Regions from separate parts of the Ruegeria sp. HKCCD6428 genome, predicted to be linked through region 1. Evidence: riboswitches for the same ligand, from Rfam matches in the RefSeq annotation. Region 1 holds a riboswitch; the other holds the start of a gene.

What was found. Region 1 has a riboswitch for cobalamin ahead of GS620_RS08265 (DUF1636 domain-containing protein). Riboswitches for the same ligand answer to the same signal wherever they lie in the genome.
Region 2: another riboswitch for cobalamin. It lies ahead of GS620_RS00320 (DUF1636 domain-containing protein); the one in region 1 lies ahead of GS620_RS08265 (DUF1636 domain-containing protein).

The regions. Positions count from the first base shown of each region.
Region 1 is NZ_WVQX01000002.1:626,390-633,864, forward strand. It holds gene GS620_RS08255 (ABC transporter substrate-binding protein) at 1-919, opposite strand, end outside; gene GS620_RS08260 (ABC transporter ATP-binding protein) at 936-1,709, opposite strand; gene GS620_RS08265 (DUF1636 domain-containing protein) at 1,706-2,062, opposite strand; cobalamin riboswitch at 2,160-2,357, opposite strand; gene GS620_RS08270 (D-lyxose/D-mannose family sugar isomerase) at 2,351-3,040, opposite strand; gene GS620_RS08275 (carbohydrate kinase) at 3,136-4,062, opposite strand; gene GS620_RS22005 (ROK family protein) at 4,093-5,151, opposite strand; partial or broken gene GS620_RS22010 (GH1 family beta-glucosidase) at 5,128-6,429, opposite strand; gene GS620_RS08285 (LacI family DNA-binding transcriptional regulator) at 6,426-7,463, opposite strand.
Region 2 is NZ_WVQX01000001.1:61,663-69,137, forward strand. It holds gene GS620_RS00300 (precorrin-8X methylmutase) at 1-322, opposite strand, end outside; gene GS620_RS00305 (cobalamin biosynthesis protein CobG) at 322-1,443, opposite strand; gene cobN (cobaltochelatase subunit CobN) at 1,440-4,733, opposite strand; gene cobW (cobalamin biosynthesis protein CobW) at 4,739-5,794, opposite strand; gene GS620_RS00320 (DUF1636 domain-containing protein) at 5,796-6,167, opposite strand; cobalamin riboswitch at 6,259-6,466, opposite strand; gene GS620_RS00325 (SLC13 family permease) at 6,694-7,475, opposite strand, start outside.

The DNA of each region.
Region 1 (7,475 bases):
TCTTCTCGATCGCCTCGATATTTGCCGGACCGGGCGTCAGTTCCTCGTAACGCAGGCCAATCCAGCGCTCGTTCTTTACCGCGTCCGTTTGTGACATTACCGGGTGATCCTTGAGGAACTGGAAAGTGTCCTCTGCGCCGTTGCCGGACTGATAGTCGAGCAGCACCAGAAACTCCGGGTTGGCCGCTGCCACGGCCTCCCACGACGTGCGACCCCAGCTGGTATCCAGATCATGCGTCACGTTCTCGCCACCCGCGGCTGCGATCATTGCATCGGGAATGGCGAACTTGCCGGCGGTAAACGGAGCATCGGCCGGCCCGTCCAGCAGGAACACGCGGGGCTTCGCCAGATCGGCTGTTTTTGCTTCGATGGCGGACAGTTGGTCCTTCCAGCGGGCAACCAGCGCCTCGGCCTTGTCCTCGACCTGCATGACCGTGCCCAGACGCAGAACGTCATCAAACAACAGGTTCATGCTGGCCTCGGGGCGATCCTTGTCCAGATGCACGCAGCTTTCGGACAGAATCATGGTCTTGATACCAAAGGGTTCCAGCGTGTCGGGCGTGACGTCACCGCCGGGTTTCATGCCATAGTACCAACCGGCAAAAAACAGATCGGGTTCGACGGCCACAAGGTTTTCAATGGTCGGGTATTTGGGGGCAAGCTCTGGGATATCGCCACGCTGAGCATCAAAATCAGGGCTTGTTTTGTACCAGCCGGTAATTCCGGTAAGCCCCACGATCTTGTCCTGAAGGCCGAGCGCAAAGGCCATATCCGTCATGTTCATGTCATGCACGACCAGACGTTCCGGCGCCGAGTCAAAAGCCAGCGGTTCGCCGCAATTGTCCACGGTGACGCCCTCTGCTGCCGCGCCACCTGCCAAGCCAGCGAAAACAACGACCGGCCAAAGTTTCTGCATCATATTTAAGTTCCTGTTATTATGACAGTTTCCGTTTTCGGATATCCAGTGCGGGGATCATGCGGCCTTCGTGCTGAAAGCACAGATAATCCACGCCGAATGTCTCACGTACCCGGTCTGGGGTCAGAACTTCGACAACAGGCCCGAACCCCGTCAGACGCGTGGCTTTCATCAGCGCCACATGGGTGGCGAATTCCGGGATCATGACCAGATCATGGACGATCATGACGACCGTTACCCCCAGATCAGCAACCAGAGACAGCATGTGCCCCTTGGCATCGGGGTCCAGATGGTTGGTTGGCTCGTCTAGAAACAGCAAGGACGGGTTCTGGGCCAACGCGCGCGCGATATGTGCGCGCTGACGTTCTCCGCCGGACAGTTGACCCATCGTTTTGTTGGCAAAATGCGACAGCTCGGTCGTCGTCAGAACCCGTTCCAGATCAGCCTTGTGCTGAGCCATCGAACGTTCGCCCTGAATCGGGATTTGCCCCAGCGCAACATAGTCTTGCAGGCGCATCCGCCCGTCAGGCATTTCCTGCTGCCCGACCACAGCAATGGAGCGGGCACGTTGGCGAGCGGACAGGGTCCGTAGGCTTTGGCCTTCTATCCAAACATCACCCAAGATAACCCGTTCGATCCCGCACAGCAGTTTCAGCAGAGTGGTCTTGCCGGCGCCGTTCGGCCCGGCGATTGCCAGAATTGATCCTTCTTCCAGACGAAAGGACACATCCTGCAACAGGATATCGCCATTAAGAGCATAGTACTCCAAATTCTCGGCAACCAGAAAACTCATGAAGCGCCACCGGACGGCAATGCGGGTATTCGCGACAAGGTCTTTGCGAAAAGGGCAGGGGGGCGGTCCGAGGCGCTGGTCCAGCCATCGTCACTGTCGCCGAACTGGGTCGCGAATTCGACCAAGGCGGACAGGTCGTGTGATGTCGTGATATCGCCAAACAGGTACTGCGCTTTGCCCGGGGCCTGAAATCCGACCGTCATGGCCCGTTCACAACCTGCCATGCAGGCCACCATTCGGGTTTCAAAACCGTCAGGCAACCGGGCATTCAGCACGTCTTGCGCAGCCTCGGCAGACATCGCCCCCTGACATGTTGAACAGATCAGAACGTAGTGATCAGAATAGCAGGTCATAGCCATCTCCGTCGTTTGCCAGACGCAGACAGAGGGCACATACCCAGATATTACGCAAACGCGCCATCAAGCCTCCTTCCGAGACGCCCCGCCTCGGGTTGGTTTATAGTGCGATGGCAGGTCTCCTGACTTGCGGGTCGTTGCTTGGCCGACCTTCCCAACCCATGCGGGTCAGTGGTGAAGTGGCGTCGCTCACCGCTTACAGTTGCGGGGGCAGTCACGGACTTGGCACATTCCAGCGCCGCACCGTGTTCCCATTTTCATCCCTTACGGAACCATCCCGCTCAGCTAGTCCGGCAATGCCAGACTTGTCAAGCGGCAGACGAACGCGTTGGTAGATGGAATTGCAATAGCCGCGCCAGCTGTCCTGCTGCGCCAGCCCGGACCGAACGGTGTCAATAGTCTGGTACAAGAAGGAAATCCGGCTCGAGAATCTTTCTCGACCTTTGAAAACCGTGGAATTGGCTTTTCAAACCCAATGTCGGTGCGGTCGTTATTCACGGTCGATACCTCGCCAATAAGGCAATCGCCGCGCTCGGCCCAAAAAGCGTGCCAGATGCCGGGCATCAGAGTTACGCTTTGCCTCGGCTTCAGCCGCACGTACTCTTGGGGTTGCAAGGTTACAGGGCAGGCATCGCTGGGGACCGTCACCGGGTTGTCGCGGTCGACGCCACCGTTTGGATCCGACGCATGAATTTCCAGAACGAGATCGCCGCCGCCCCGGTTGATGATGTCTTCTGCCTTGATAATATGCCGGTGCAACGGAGAAAGCTGATTGTCTTTCGAGATCAACAGTTTTCTGCACAGAGCATCCCACGCCCGGATTTCAGATCCTTCGTCTAAACCAGTGCGTAGAGTGAACGGGAATAGGTAATGTTCGTCGAAATGGCCTTGTGCGTAATCGGTAATATCCCAGCCCGCGGCTGCGGATCGTTTTGGCCAGAGGGCTGCGCATTTTCTCGGGCGACCAATCCGCAAAGGGTGGCAACACGGCGCCGAAGGATTGAATGAACGCCTGTGCCTAGGGCTTGATGTGGTTGATTTCGGATCGTTTCATCATACCATCCCGCAGATCACAGTTCGTGCGACCAAGGGGGCTCCGCCCCGGCTCGGGAAACGGTCACGGCCGCGACGTCAGCGCCCAGTTCCATGGCTGCTTGCAGGCTTTCAACCGTCAATCCGCGCAGACCTGACTTGGTCAGATGCCCTGCGCGGCTGAGCTCGGTCAGAACGCCGGCGTTGAACGTGTCACCTGCGCCGATCGTATCGACCACTTCAACGGGTTTCACAGGAACCGAGACTTCGGAACCATCCGCCAGGTAACCGTGCGCCCCGTCACTGCCACGCGTGACGATGACAACGGAAGGACCCGCCTGCAACAGCACAGACGCTTTTGCGGATTCGGCTTCAGCGCCCGGAATGATCCAGTCCAGGTCCTCGTCTGAAACCTTGACGATATCCGCACGCGAGATCATGCGGTTCAAACGCGTCCGAAACCGGGTTTGATCCTTGATGAAATCCGGGCGGATATTCGGGTCCAGCATCACTGCCCGGTCGGAACCGTGGCGGTCCAGGAGGGCGGCATAAGCATCTGCGCAAGGTTCACACGCAAGGCTGATTCCGCCGAGATACAGGGCAGAGACAGCAGGAAGCTGATCGGGCATGTCTTCGGGCAGCAACATCCGGCCTGCGGTGTTTTCATCAACAAAGCTGTACGACGCGTGTCCATCCGAGAGCTGCACAAAGGCAAGCGTGGTCGGACGGTCCGAGGTGATCACATGTGTCGTGTCCACATGGCTCGCTTTCAGCGCATCGATCAGTTGTTGGCCGAACATGTCCGATGACAAACCTGTCAGCATCCCTACCGGAACACCCAGACGTCCCATCGCGACGGCTGTGTTCAGAACTGCACCACCAGTATGTGGCACAAAACCAATTGCGCCCGATGCGGTCGGTTCTGAAATCATATCTATCAGCGCTTCACCACAGCACAGGATCATGTCTTGGTCCTTTTAGGTAAGAAACTTCGGTTAGTCTGGTTGCTGTCTCAGCGCGTTCTTGCAGAAGTTGTTTGCGCCGATGATCCCGAACTCTGCCTGTTCAGATACGTATAGGTTCAGGGAGCGGCGCAAATCGCTGAAGCGGCCGCCGCCGTTGAACGCATCCTTGAAGTTGTCACTGAATAGCCAGCGGTTTTTCTCGGCAACGCCGCCGACGAGGAAAACGCCTCCCTCCGGCATCAAGGTGACCGCCAGATCACCCATCAAAGCACCTAAGTGGGTGGTAAAAATCTGCGCGGCTTTTTCGGCGACCAGATCGGTGCCGTTACGGGCATCGTTCAGAATGTCCTTTGCAGAGCGCGCTTGAGTTCGCGCTTGACCGGCTGCCAATTCAACCGCCTGATACAGGATCGGCAGGCCGGTTCCGCTTAGGAACATTTCTGCTTCCAGCGCTAGGCTGTCCCCAAAGAAACAGCCCGGTGCGATGCGACGTGCCGCCTCAAAGATATCAACTTCGTCGCGATGGCGCGGGTACAGGCCCACGTGCCCGCCTTCGCCGGAAACCGTGTGATACCTGCCTTCGGAATATAGCAACGCACCAACGCCAAGCCCGGTTCCGGGCCCTACAACCAGCCGTGTGCCTGCTGACGGCGTTGCCTGACCCTGCAAGACCGCCACATCCGACCGGGTCACCTCGGCCACCGACCACGCCGCAGCGGTGAAATCATTTATGACAAAGGTGCGCTCTGCTCCTGTTGCTTTCGCCAACTCGGTTTCCGAAAGATCCAGGTTTGCGTTGGTCAGCTGAATCGTTCCGTCCCTGACCGGCCCGGCTCCGGCTGCTACGACTGCCTGTGGGTTGGTTCCGATCTCGTCCCTGAGGTCATGGAACGCCTCAAGCAGATCTTCCAATGTCCCTGTCGGGTGTTTCCGAAGATCTGCCAATTCTCCGTTCGTGACGACGCCCAGACGTGTGTTCGTACCACCGATATCCGCAACCAGGTTCCAATGCTCATGCACGGCACCGAATGGTTGCGCTAACGGCTGAGAGACGCTCTGACCCCCGGACAGGGCGGATTTCAGCGCCATGAAAGACGCTTTGGGCGTTCTCGCAAGTGTTTCGAAATCCACGTCCACCAGTCCAAACCTCTTCTCGTACCCGAAGGCCCATTCATAATTGTCCAGCAGCGACCAGACAAAATAGCCATTCACCGGAACACCTTGTGCCAAAGCGTCCAGCACGGCCGCAAGGTGCTTGTCGAGATAATCGATACGATCATCGTCCTGCACGCGCTCCTCACTCGCCATACCGTTTTCGGTGATATAGATTGGCAACGCGCCCGTATAGTCTTTCCTTGTTCTGACAAGAAAGCGGGTAAGGGCAGAGGGATCGATTTCCCATCCCATCTGCGTTTTGGGTAACGGTCCGGGAACCTCTTGCAGGCTGGGCCAGGCGGCGTCCGCCGGGGCAATCAATTTTCGGGTATAGTAGTTCAACCCGCACCAATCGACCTGTGTGCCGATGGTTTCAAAGTCGTTCTGCCAGCCCTTGGGCAAGTGTGGCTCCAACCCCTCCAGGGCTGTTTGGGGATATTCCTTGCCGAAAACACCGCCAAGGAAGAATCGGTTGTAGATCGCATCGTAGCGATCTGCCGCAAGCCGCGCTTCCGCGCTGTCATCCGCGGGCTCGGACCATTCGAGGTTGAACACGGCACCCAGATTGCCCATCCCAAGACTGCGCATGGCCTGAATCGCCCGCCCGTGGGCCAACAAAACGTGATGCATCGCCCGGGCGGCGGCGCGGATATCGCGCAGACCGGGCGCATGGTGGCCTTCAAAATGGCTCAGCCAACTGACACACCAGGGTTCGTTGATCGGCGCGGCACTGAACATCCGGTCGCCGATCCGACCCATGATGACCTGCGTATAATCCGCGAACCAATCCGCGATGTCGCGATTGCACCATCCCCCCTGATCCGCAAGCGCTGACGGCAATTCCCAATGATAAAGCGTCACACAGGGGCGGATACCGCGTTCCAGCAGGGCGTCCGCCAATCGGTCATAATAGTCCAGCCCGGCCTGATTGACCTGACCACGCCCGTCCGGCAGTACGCGTGCCCAGCTGGTCGAAAAACGATAACAGTCAAACCCGGCCTCGCGCACCAGATCGAAATCCTGTTCGAACCGGTTCAGGTGATCGCAGGCGACGTCTCCGTTTTCCCCGCGCACCACGTTGCCCGGCGACGCCGCAAAGGTATCCCAATGAGTTCGCCCCGCCCCGCCCTGCGCGTGGCCTTCAATCTGGTACGCAGAGGTGGCAACACCAAAGAGAAAATCTTTGGGAAAATCAGCGCGTGCGTGTTTCATGGTTGCACCTTGTTGGGCGCAGGGCCGGTTGACCTGCCCACGACCAGCTCGGCCTCCAGCAGCCTGGTTTTGACGGGATCATTCGGGGATTTGATGCGCTGGATCAACATGTCAGCCGCCATTTCACCCGCCTGACGGACGGATGAGCGTGTTGCCGTGAAAATCGGAACATCCTGCCCGTTCTTCAAATAGGACAGGTCGTCGTCATGGGCGATCACTGACACATCCGTACCCATCTCAAGCCCGTTTTCGGACAGCGCACGCCGTACGCCGATGGCAGAGATCATCGATGAACACAAAATAGCGGTCGGGGGGGACTCCAGGCGCAACATGTTCTGCGTTTCGTGATGGCCGTAAACCTCTGTCATTTCAGCGCTGCGCATCAGATCGGCATCGGGCGCAAGCCCGGCCTGACTAAGCGCCTCAAGATATCCGTCGCGGCGGCGTTGGGCAAAATCCATATCTTCCAGACCGTTGATCAGAGCGATACGGCGATGGCCAAGGTCAATCAGAAAGCGTGTGGCGCGCATGAACGAACTTTTGTTGTTGACGTCGATCCAGTCATATTGAGCGTCGACGCCGGTCGAGCGTCCGTGCACGATGAATGGGACGCCCATGCGGGTCAGGACTTCGATCCGTGGTTCGTTCACTTTGGGGCCTTGCAGCACGACTCCGTCCACCGCGCCGCGCTGAAAGAGGCTCCGATACGCCTCTTCAATCGAAGTGTCGTCGGCGTTGGTGAACATCATGTCATAGCCATGTTCAGCGTATTTCTTTGCGGCACCGGCGACGAAATCCCCGAAGATCGGGTTGACCATTTCATGTTGGGACGAGCTGGGAATGACGTGGCCGATCACCATCGATCGTCCTGTCGCAAGCCCTTTGGCGCGACTGTTCGGCCGGTACCCGTGTTTGCGCGCCGCGGCTTGAACGCGCGCACGTGTGTCCTCGCTCACTTCGGGGTACCCGTTCAGCGCCCGGCTGACCGTAGTTTGCGAAAGGCCCAGAACTTCCGAGAGCTGCTTCAGGTTCATATTACGATTCAA
Region 2 (7,475 bases), on a different contig from region 1:
CCAGCGGGCGTACGCGTTCATCGTGCAGAGTACAGATCACCTGGTTGTCGGCGGGCAGGCGGAAACGGGTGACACCTTCGCTGACCATGCGCGCATCACACAGGATCGGTGCGCCATTTTCCAATGCGGTGCGGGCCGTCTGCACGAAGCCGGGTGAGAAATGCACGAACTCTTCCAGCCCGACCATGCCCGCGGCGTGGATCATGCGAACGGCAACCTGCTCTTCATCGGCATCAAAACGGGCCAGATCAGCCTCGGACCGGATGGTGGCAAAGCTTTCCTTGTAGATCGCCGCGCCATCGGTTTCGTATGTATAGGGCATCAGGTGAAGTCCATAGTCATGAGTGTTTCCGGGTCGAGCCCGCGTTGGCTGGGCTCATCCCCTGCGCGGCCCTGTTTGACAAGATCAAATCGTCCGTTTGCGCCCACCAATGTGATGTCGGCAGGACCCATGCGAGCGCATCCCTTGCTACAGCCCGAAACATGCAGGCGTACGGACACCCGCGAAGCCAACGCCCGGGCGATGTCGCGCGTCTCGGCCTGCGCTTGCGGGCAGAACGGCGCGCCGGGGCAGGCGTCGGTGGTCATCAACGGATCGGTTTCATTTTCGACAAAGGCCGGGGCAGGTATCGCCGCCCCGCCTTCCAGCAGGATCAGCCGCCACGGGGTGACGCGCAGGGCGCAAGCGCCGCTGTCCTCGATCAGGTCATACAGCTTGCGCGCAGGCAGCGACCCAAAAGCCGCGCCGTACAGGGCACCCAGTTCACAGCGGCCCGGTTGAAGCTTTGCGCCAACGGAACCGGGCGCACATCCTTGCCATTCCTGCGGCAGGGCGTCGATGACACGCGCCATGCGGCGTGTCTCGGGTGTGTAGGTTTCGGCAAACCACATTGCCAGCGCGATCACGTGATCAATGGCGTCGGTCTCGGTTACGCTCCGCCCGGTTGCGCACCCGTCAGCGCGCAGGATCAGGCTGCCTGCACCGGATTCCAGGCGAATATCGGCCGAATCCGACGCCAGCAGACGTTCGGGGCCGGTGTCGATTGCAAAGCCGAACTTTGCCGGCAGGGCCGGCAGCTCCGCAAGCCGGTCAATCAGTTCATGGGTCAGTCGAGCAGTCAAATCGCCCGCCTGATAGAGCGGCGTAACCAGAATATTGCGGCGTATTTCGATACCGGGTTCCGCATCCAGCAGGTTCAGCGCGGCAAGCTCTTTGAGCAGAGGCTGATGGTCTTCCTCTTCCACGCCCCGCAATTGCAGATTGGCGCGATTGGTCAAATCGATCGAGCCGTTGCCAAAGCGGTCCGCCAGATCGCACAGTCCCAGTGCCTGATCGGCCTCCAGACGCGCCAGCCGGGGCCTGACCCTGACGACCAGACCGTCACCGGACATCATCGGACGATGGGCGCCCGGGCACCAGCCCTGAACAATTGGTGCACTCATCTCAATCCCTCCAGATCAGCCCGGATAGAGTTCCGGCGCGTGTTCCAAAGCCCGGCCTCAAGCAGCGCGCGGAACTGGTCCTGCATGGCCTGGCGCGCCTTGGGATTGGCCTCTTGCAGGAACGCGTCGACCTCTTCGTTGCCCAGAGTGGCATCGTGGTAGAGGTCAAAAAGATGTGGTGCGACCGTGCCAGACAGATGCGCGAAAGAAGCCATATGATCCAGCGTTGCCGCGATTTCAGCCGCCCCCCGGAAACCATGGCGTTGCATCCCGGCGATCCAGCCGGGGTTGGCGGCACGGGCGTGGACGACTCGGCTGATTTCTTCACGCAAAGTGCGGGCACGCGGGTTTTCGGGGTTGGTGTTGTCCAGATGGTACAGCTGCGCGGTTCCGCCGGCGATCTTCTTGGCGGCGGCAAAACCCGCCTCGTGTGTGGCATAATCGTTGGCCAGAAGAAGATCGGTTTCGGTCAGGTCCTGCAAGTGGACAAAGCTGTCCGCATTTGCAACGCGTTGGGTGATGCCGTCCTTGTCCTGCGAGATGTGTTCGCCTTCCAATGCAAAAGAGCTGGCCTCAAGCCACGCTTCACCGGCCTCCGCACGGGCCTCGTCGGTATACACCTCGGAAAGTTCGGTCATATTCACGCCATAGCTTCCGGGCGCAGGTCCATAGACCCGCGCTGCCGGCTCCTGCCCGGCATAGGGGTTCCAATCCGTTGCCTCATCACGCGCGGACAATGCGCGCACCGCTTGGCCAAACAAAGCGGACAGCGTCGGGAAAACATCCCGGAACAGGCCCGAAACCCGCAGGGTAACGTCCAGGCGCGGGCGGCTCAGGTCGGTAATCGGCAGAACCTCGATGCCGGAAACCCTCTCGGACCCTTTGTCCCACACGGGTTTGACGCCCAGCAGGTGCAGGGCCATGGCGAATTCCTCGCCCGCCGTGCGCATGGTGGCTGACCCCCACAGATCGACGATCAGCCCCTTCGGGTAATCGCCTTCTTCCTGAAGATGGCGTCGCACCAGTTCTTCGGCCAGTTTCACACCCTGAGCATAGGCCGCACGGGTCGGAACCGACCGCGGATCGGTGGTGTAAAGGTTCCGCCCGGTGGGCAGAACATCTGACCGGCCACGATAGGGGGACCCCGAAGGCCCGGCATCAATCCGCTTGCCTTCGAGCGCTTTGATCAGCGCGTCGCGTTCGGCGTGGGCCGAAGGGGCCGGATCGAAACTGCCCGTCACCTCGGGCACGCGCCCGAAGATGTGCAGCCCGTCGCCAAACTGACTTTCCTTGATGTCACAGACAAAGCGATCGATGCGGGTGATGGCCTCGGCGGTGCAGGTTGCCTGATCGAGGCCAAGATCGCTTTCCAGCCCTATCGCCTGCGCTTCATCACGGATATCTTCCTGCAAGCGGTCGCGGCGTTTGGGGTCAAGCCCGTCGGCGTTGGAAAACTCATCCAGCAGCGATTCAAGCCGCACCATCCGATCCGGCGTGCCGCTGTCCTTCATCGGGGGCGGGATGTGGCCCAGCGTGACGGCTCCGATCCGGCGCTTGGCTTGCGCGGCCTCGCCCGGGTCGTTCACAATAAACGGGTAGATCACTGGCAGATCGCCGATCAGCGCCTCGGGCCAGCAATCGGCTGACAAGGCGACCGATTTTCCGGGCAACCATTCCAGCGTTCCATGCGCGCCGATATGGATCAGCGCATCGGCACCCAAGCCTTTGCGCAGCCACAGATAGAAGGCGACATAACCGTGGCGCGGGGTGCGCGAGAGGTCATGATAGTCGTCATCCCGCAACTCGGGCGTGCCGCGTTCGGGTTGCAGCGCGACCAGCGCCTTGCCGCGCCGAAGCGCGGTGAAATGGAAGGCCCCATCGGCACAGGCCGGATCATCTTCGGGCGCGCCCCAAACGGCGTGCAGACCGGCGCGCAGGGTCTCGGGCAATTCCGCAAGCGCATCCTGATAATCCCCGAGCGACCACGAAATCCGTGCGTCCAGAAGAGTGTCGGCAATCAGCTCGCCTGTCGCGATGTCATAGCCTTCTTCGTCAAGATCGGACAGCATCGCCTCGGCCGAGGCCAGCGCGTCGAGGCCAACCGCATGGGCCATCTGCCAGTCTTTGCCGGGATAGGTGGACAGGACCAACGAAGGAATCTGATCTGCCTTGGGTTTGTCGTTCAATGCAAGCCAGCCCGATACACGGTCGATGATCGCTTCGATCCGGTCCGGTTCGGGCCGATGTGCAAAGCGCGCGTATTCCAGATGCGGATCGCGTTTGCCGGGTTCCTTGAAAGACGCGATTCCCGCCGAGATCCGTCCATCCACCTCGGGCAGTACCACATGCATGGCAAGATCGGCCGGGGACAAACCGCGTTCCGCCTCGGCCCAGGCTTTGCGGCGGGAGGTGGCGAGAGCGACCTGAAACACCGGCACGCCTACCGCGTCCAGAGGCGACGTTCCCGACGCGCCTTTTCCCGAAAACGAAGTGGCGTTGACAATGGCCGATGGGTTCAGCGCAACAACATGTTCCCGCAACCAGTCGGCGGCCACAGGCGCCTTGAGCGACGGGGCAAACAGGCCCACCGCCTCGAACCCACGGGCGCGCAGGCTGCGGATCAGGGCCGCGATCGGGGCGGTGTCCGCCGAGGTCAGGTAAGCGCGGTAGAAGGTGACGAGGATGCGTTTGGCGTTACCTTCGAACGCGGTTTCCACCGGGATTACGCCGCGATCCGGACACCACGCGCCACATTCGGGCAAGGTCTTGGCGCCCATCACCGGCCCGGCATAAAGCCCCGCCGCCAAAGCCATCTGCGCCAGCGCCGCCTGTGCCGCGACCTCGCCGCCGGTATCGCATAGATGCGCCAGCCGCCGCAGGGTGGAAACGGGCAGGGTGGAATAGTTGTCCAGCCGCGTGTCCTCGCGCCCGTCGGCGGGCAGCACCGCCAGCGCGATGCCTTTGGCCTGCGCCAGCGCCAGCACCTGCTGCAACCCGTAGGACCAGTAGGGCACCCCGCCGATCAGACGGATCAGAATGCCCTTGGCGCCCTCCAACGTCTGTTCGACATAGGTATCGACCGACAGGGGGTGTTTCAGCGCCGTCAGGTTGGCCAGCCGCAACGAGGGCATCCGCCCCTCGGGCCCGCCACCACGATGCCAGCCCGCCGCGAAAGCACCCAGATCGCTGTCCGAAAAGGACAGCACCACCAGTTCCGCCGGGCTCTGGCCCAGATCGGTTGGGGTCTCGGTTTCCTCGAGCCCGTGGCTTTCGCGGAAGACGACGTGCATGGGTCTTACTCGGCGGCCTCACGCACACCCACGAGGATTTCGCGGATTTCCGCCTCTTTGATATCGTCATGCTCGGCGATGACGACCAGACGCGAACGACGGTCTTCACCGGGTTCCCACGGGCGGTCATACTGGTGCCGTACCCGCGCGCCGACCGCCTGAACCAGCAGGCGCATGGGTTTGCCCTGAACGGCGGCATACCCTTTGACGCGCAGGATGTTCAGTTCATTGGCGAGGCGTTCGATATTGGCGACCAGTTGGGCCGGATCGGTCTGCTCGGGCAGCTCGACGATGATGCTTTCGAAATCGTCATGCTCGTGATCGTGATGGCCGTCGTGATGCGAGGGTCGGGCGTCCATGTCATCCTCGGCGGCGGCTTCCAGACCCAGCACAACGCGCACGTCCACGGCACCTTCGGCCACTTCGACGACGGGCAGGGGGCGCGGCGCCTCGGCGGCGATGATCTCGCGCGCTTTGGCCACGCCTTCGGGGCCGGCGAGGTCGGGCTTGGTCAGCAGGATGATGTCGGCGCACGAGATCTGATCCTCGAACACCTCGGACAGGGGCGTTTCGTGGTCGATCGAGTCATCGGCCATGCGCTGGGCGTCCACCGCTTCGACATTGGGCGCGAAACGGCCTGCGGCCACAGCCTCGGCATCGGCCAAGGCGATCACGCCGTCGACGGTGATCTTCGAGCGGATGTCAGGCCAGTCGAATGCCTTGAGCAGCGGTTTCGGCAGGGCCAGACCGCTGGTTTCGATCAGGATATGATCCGGGCGCGGCTCCAACGCCATCAGGGCCTCGATGGTGGGAATGAAATCATCTGCCACGGTGCAGCAGATGCAGCCATTGGCCAGTTCCATGATGTTTTCCGCCGGGCAATCAGGAATGGCGCAGGATTTCAGGATGTCGCCATCGACGCCTACATCGCCGAACTCGTTGACCACGACGGCAAGGCGCTTGCCCTGCGGGTTCTGCATCAGGTGACGCACCAAAGTGGTCTTGCCCGAGCCCAGAAAGCCGGTGATCACTGTGACGGGGAGTTTTTCGAGGTTCGACATGTCAGGCTCCAATGGGGGGAATGCGCGAGGCACAGTTCTTGCGAAAATGTTCGGGGCGTTCGCGCCATTTCACCAAACCATCTTCCGTGGCCAGATACTTGGTCGCGCCGTCGACGATGACGTCGACATGATCTGTTTCGTTCAGGTTTTCATACACGAAGGTCCAGCGGCCCGGCCCGCGCAACACGATCGAACAGCCTTGATCGCAGTTTGACAGGCATTCAACGGCTTTCAGGGTGACACCGTCGGGCAGGTCTGCCTGTTCCAGGGCCTTGTGCAACAAAGCGCCCGGGCGTTGCGCGTCATCTTCGACAGGCAGGCCGCGACGGCAGGTGGTACAGACCAGCAACTCGACTGGTGCGGTCTCGGTCATGTCTCTCATCCCCCCAAATCCTCTTCGCGGGGGACGGGGTTTCATGCGGGCCACGATTGGTCATGGACCCGACACCGGAACACCCCGCCCGGTTTCAACTTCGGTTGTTGGCAGGTCTCCCGGCTTGCGGATGCCAGAGGCGGGCCTCTGTCGGATGTCCCGCCTTCCCGGCTTTCGAGCCAGTGGCATTGGGCATCCTCTCCGTTCACGGTCGCGGGGGCGGCTGCGTTTGGCGGCAAGACCGTTGACGCATTCCCTTTTCATCGGCTGTCACCGACACCAACGAAAGGGACATGCGGCACCGCTGGCCTGCTTGTCAAGCGAGTCGCGCGCAACAATTATGCAGAGGCATGGAAAGCGACCTGTGGGCGTCGATGGGCGGCATGGTGTGCCGGGACCCAGCCTGAGGTGGGCCGGGCGACGAACGGTATCTCAGCAAGGGGCGTAGACTATGGCCAACCGGTGCTTCGACTGAACCTGTCCAGATGATGGGTAAAGACCACCGAACCCCCTGGATCCTCTTGCGCTAATAGATGACGTTTATCATGAGCAGCGAGACGACCAGAAACAGCGCCGTCATTATTCCGCCGGAGCGGACGAAATCCATCACCTTGTATCCGGCCGGACCCATGATCAACGCGTTTACCTGATGGGTTGGGATGATGAAGCTGTTCGAGGTCGATATGGCGACCGTCAGGGCAAAGACGGCCGGGTTTCCACCCGCCGCCACCGCAATCGATACCGCCAGAGGCACCAGCAGAACCGTGGCCCCCACATTGGACATGACCAAAGAAAAGGCCGTCGCCAGAACAGCGATGCCGGTTTGCAGCGACCAGAGCGGCCAGCCGTCCAGAATTATCATGATCTGCTGCGCGATCCACGCGGCCGTGCCTGTGTTCTGCACGGCTTGTCCCAAAGGTATGAGGCAGGCGAGCAGGAATACGGTGTTCCATCCGACCGCGCGGTATGCCTCGTCCACGCTGAGCACACGGGTCAGCATCATGCCCACCGCGCCGGTAAGAAGACAGAGTGAAAGCCGGACATCCGTGAACAGGATCAACGACAGCGAAATGGCGAAGAATGCCAGGGCCCAGCCGACTTTTTGCGGCCGCAGCTCGTCCTGAGGAAAGTCCGTCGTCACGACGACGAAATCCGGATCTCGTTTGATCCGCATCAGGTTGTCCCATCTGGTATGTGCCACAAGCATGTCGCCCGCCTGAAACTTTTCGAGTCCGATCTGAGTGGATTCGTGATCCTCGGTCTCGACATGGCTCAGCGTCTCTTCGCCGCGGTGAATGGCCAGCAGCG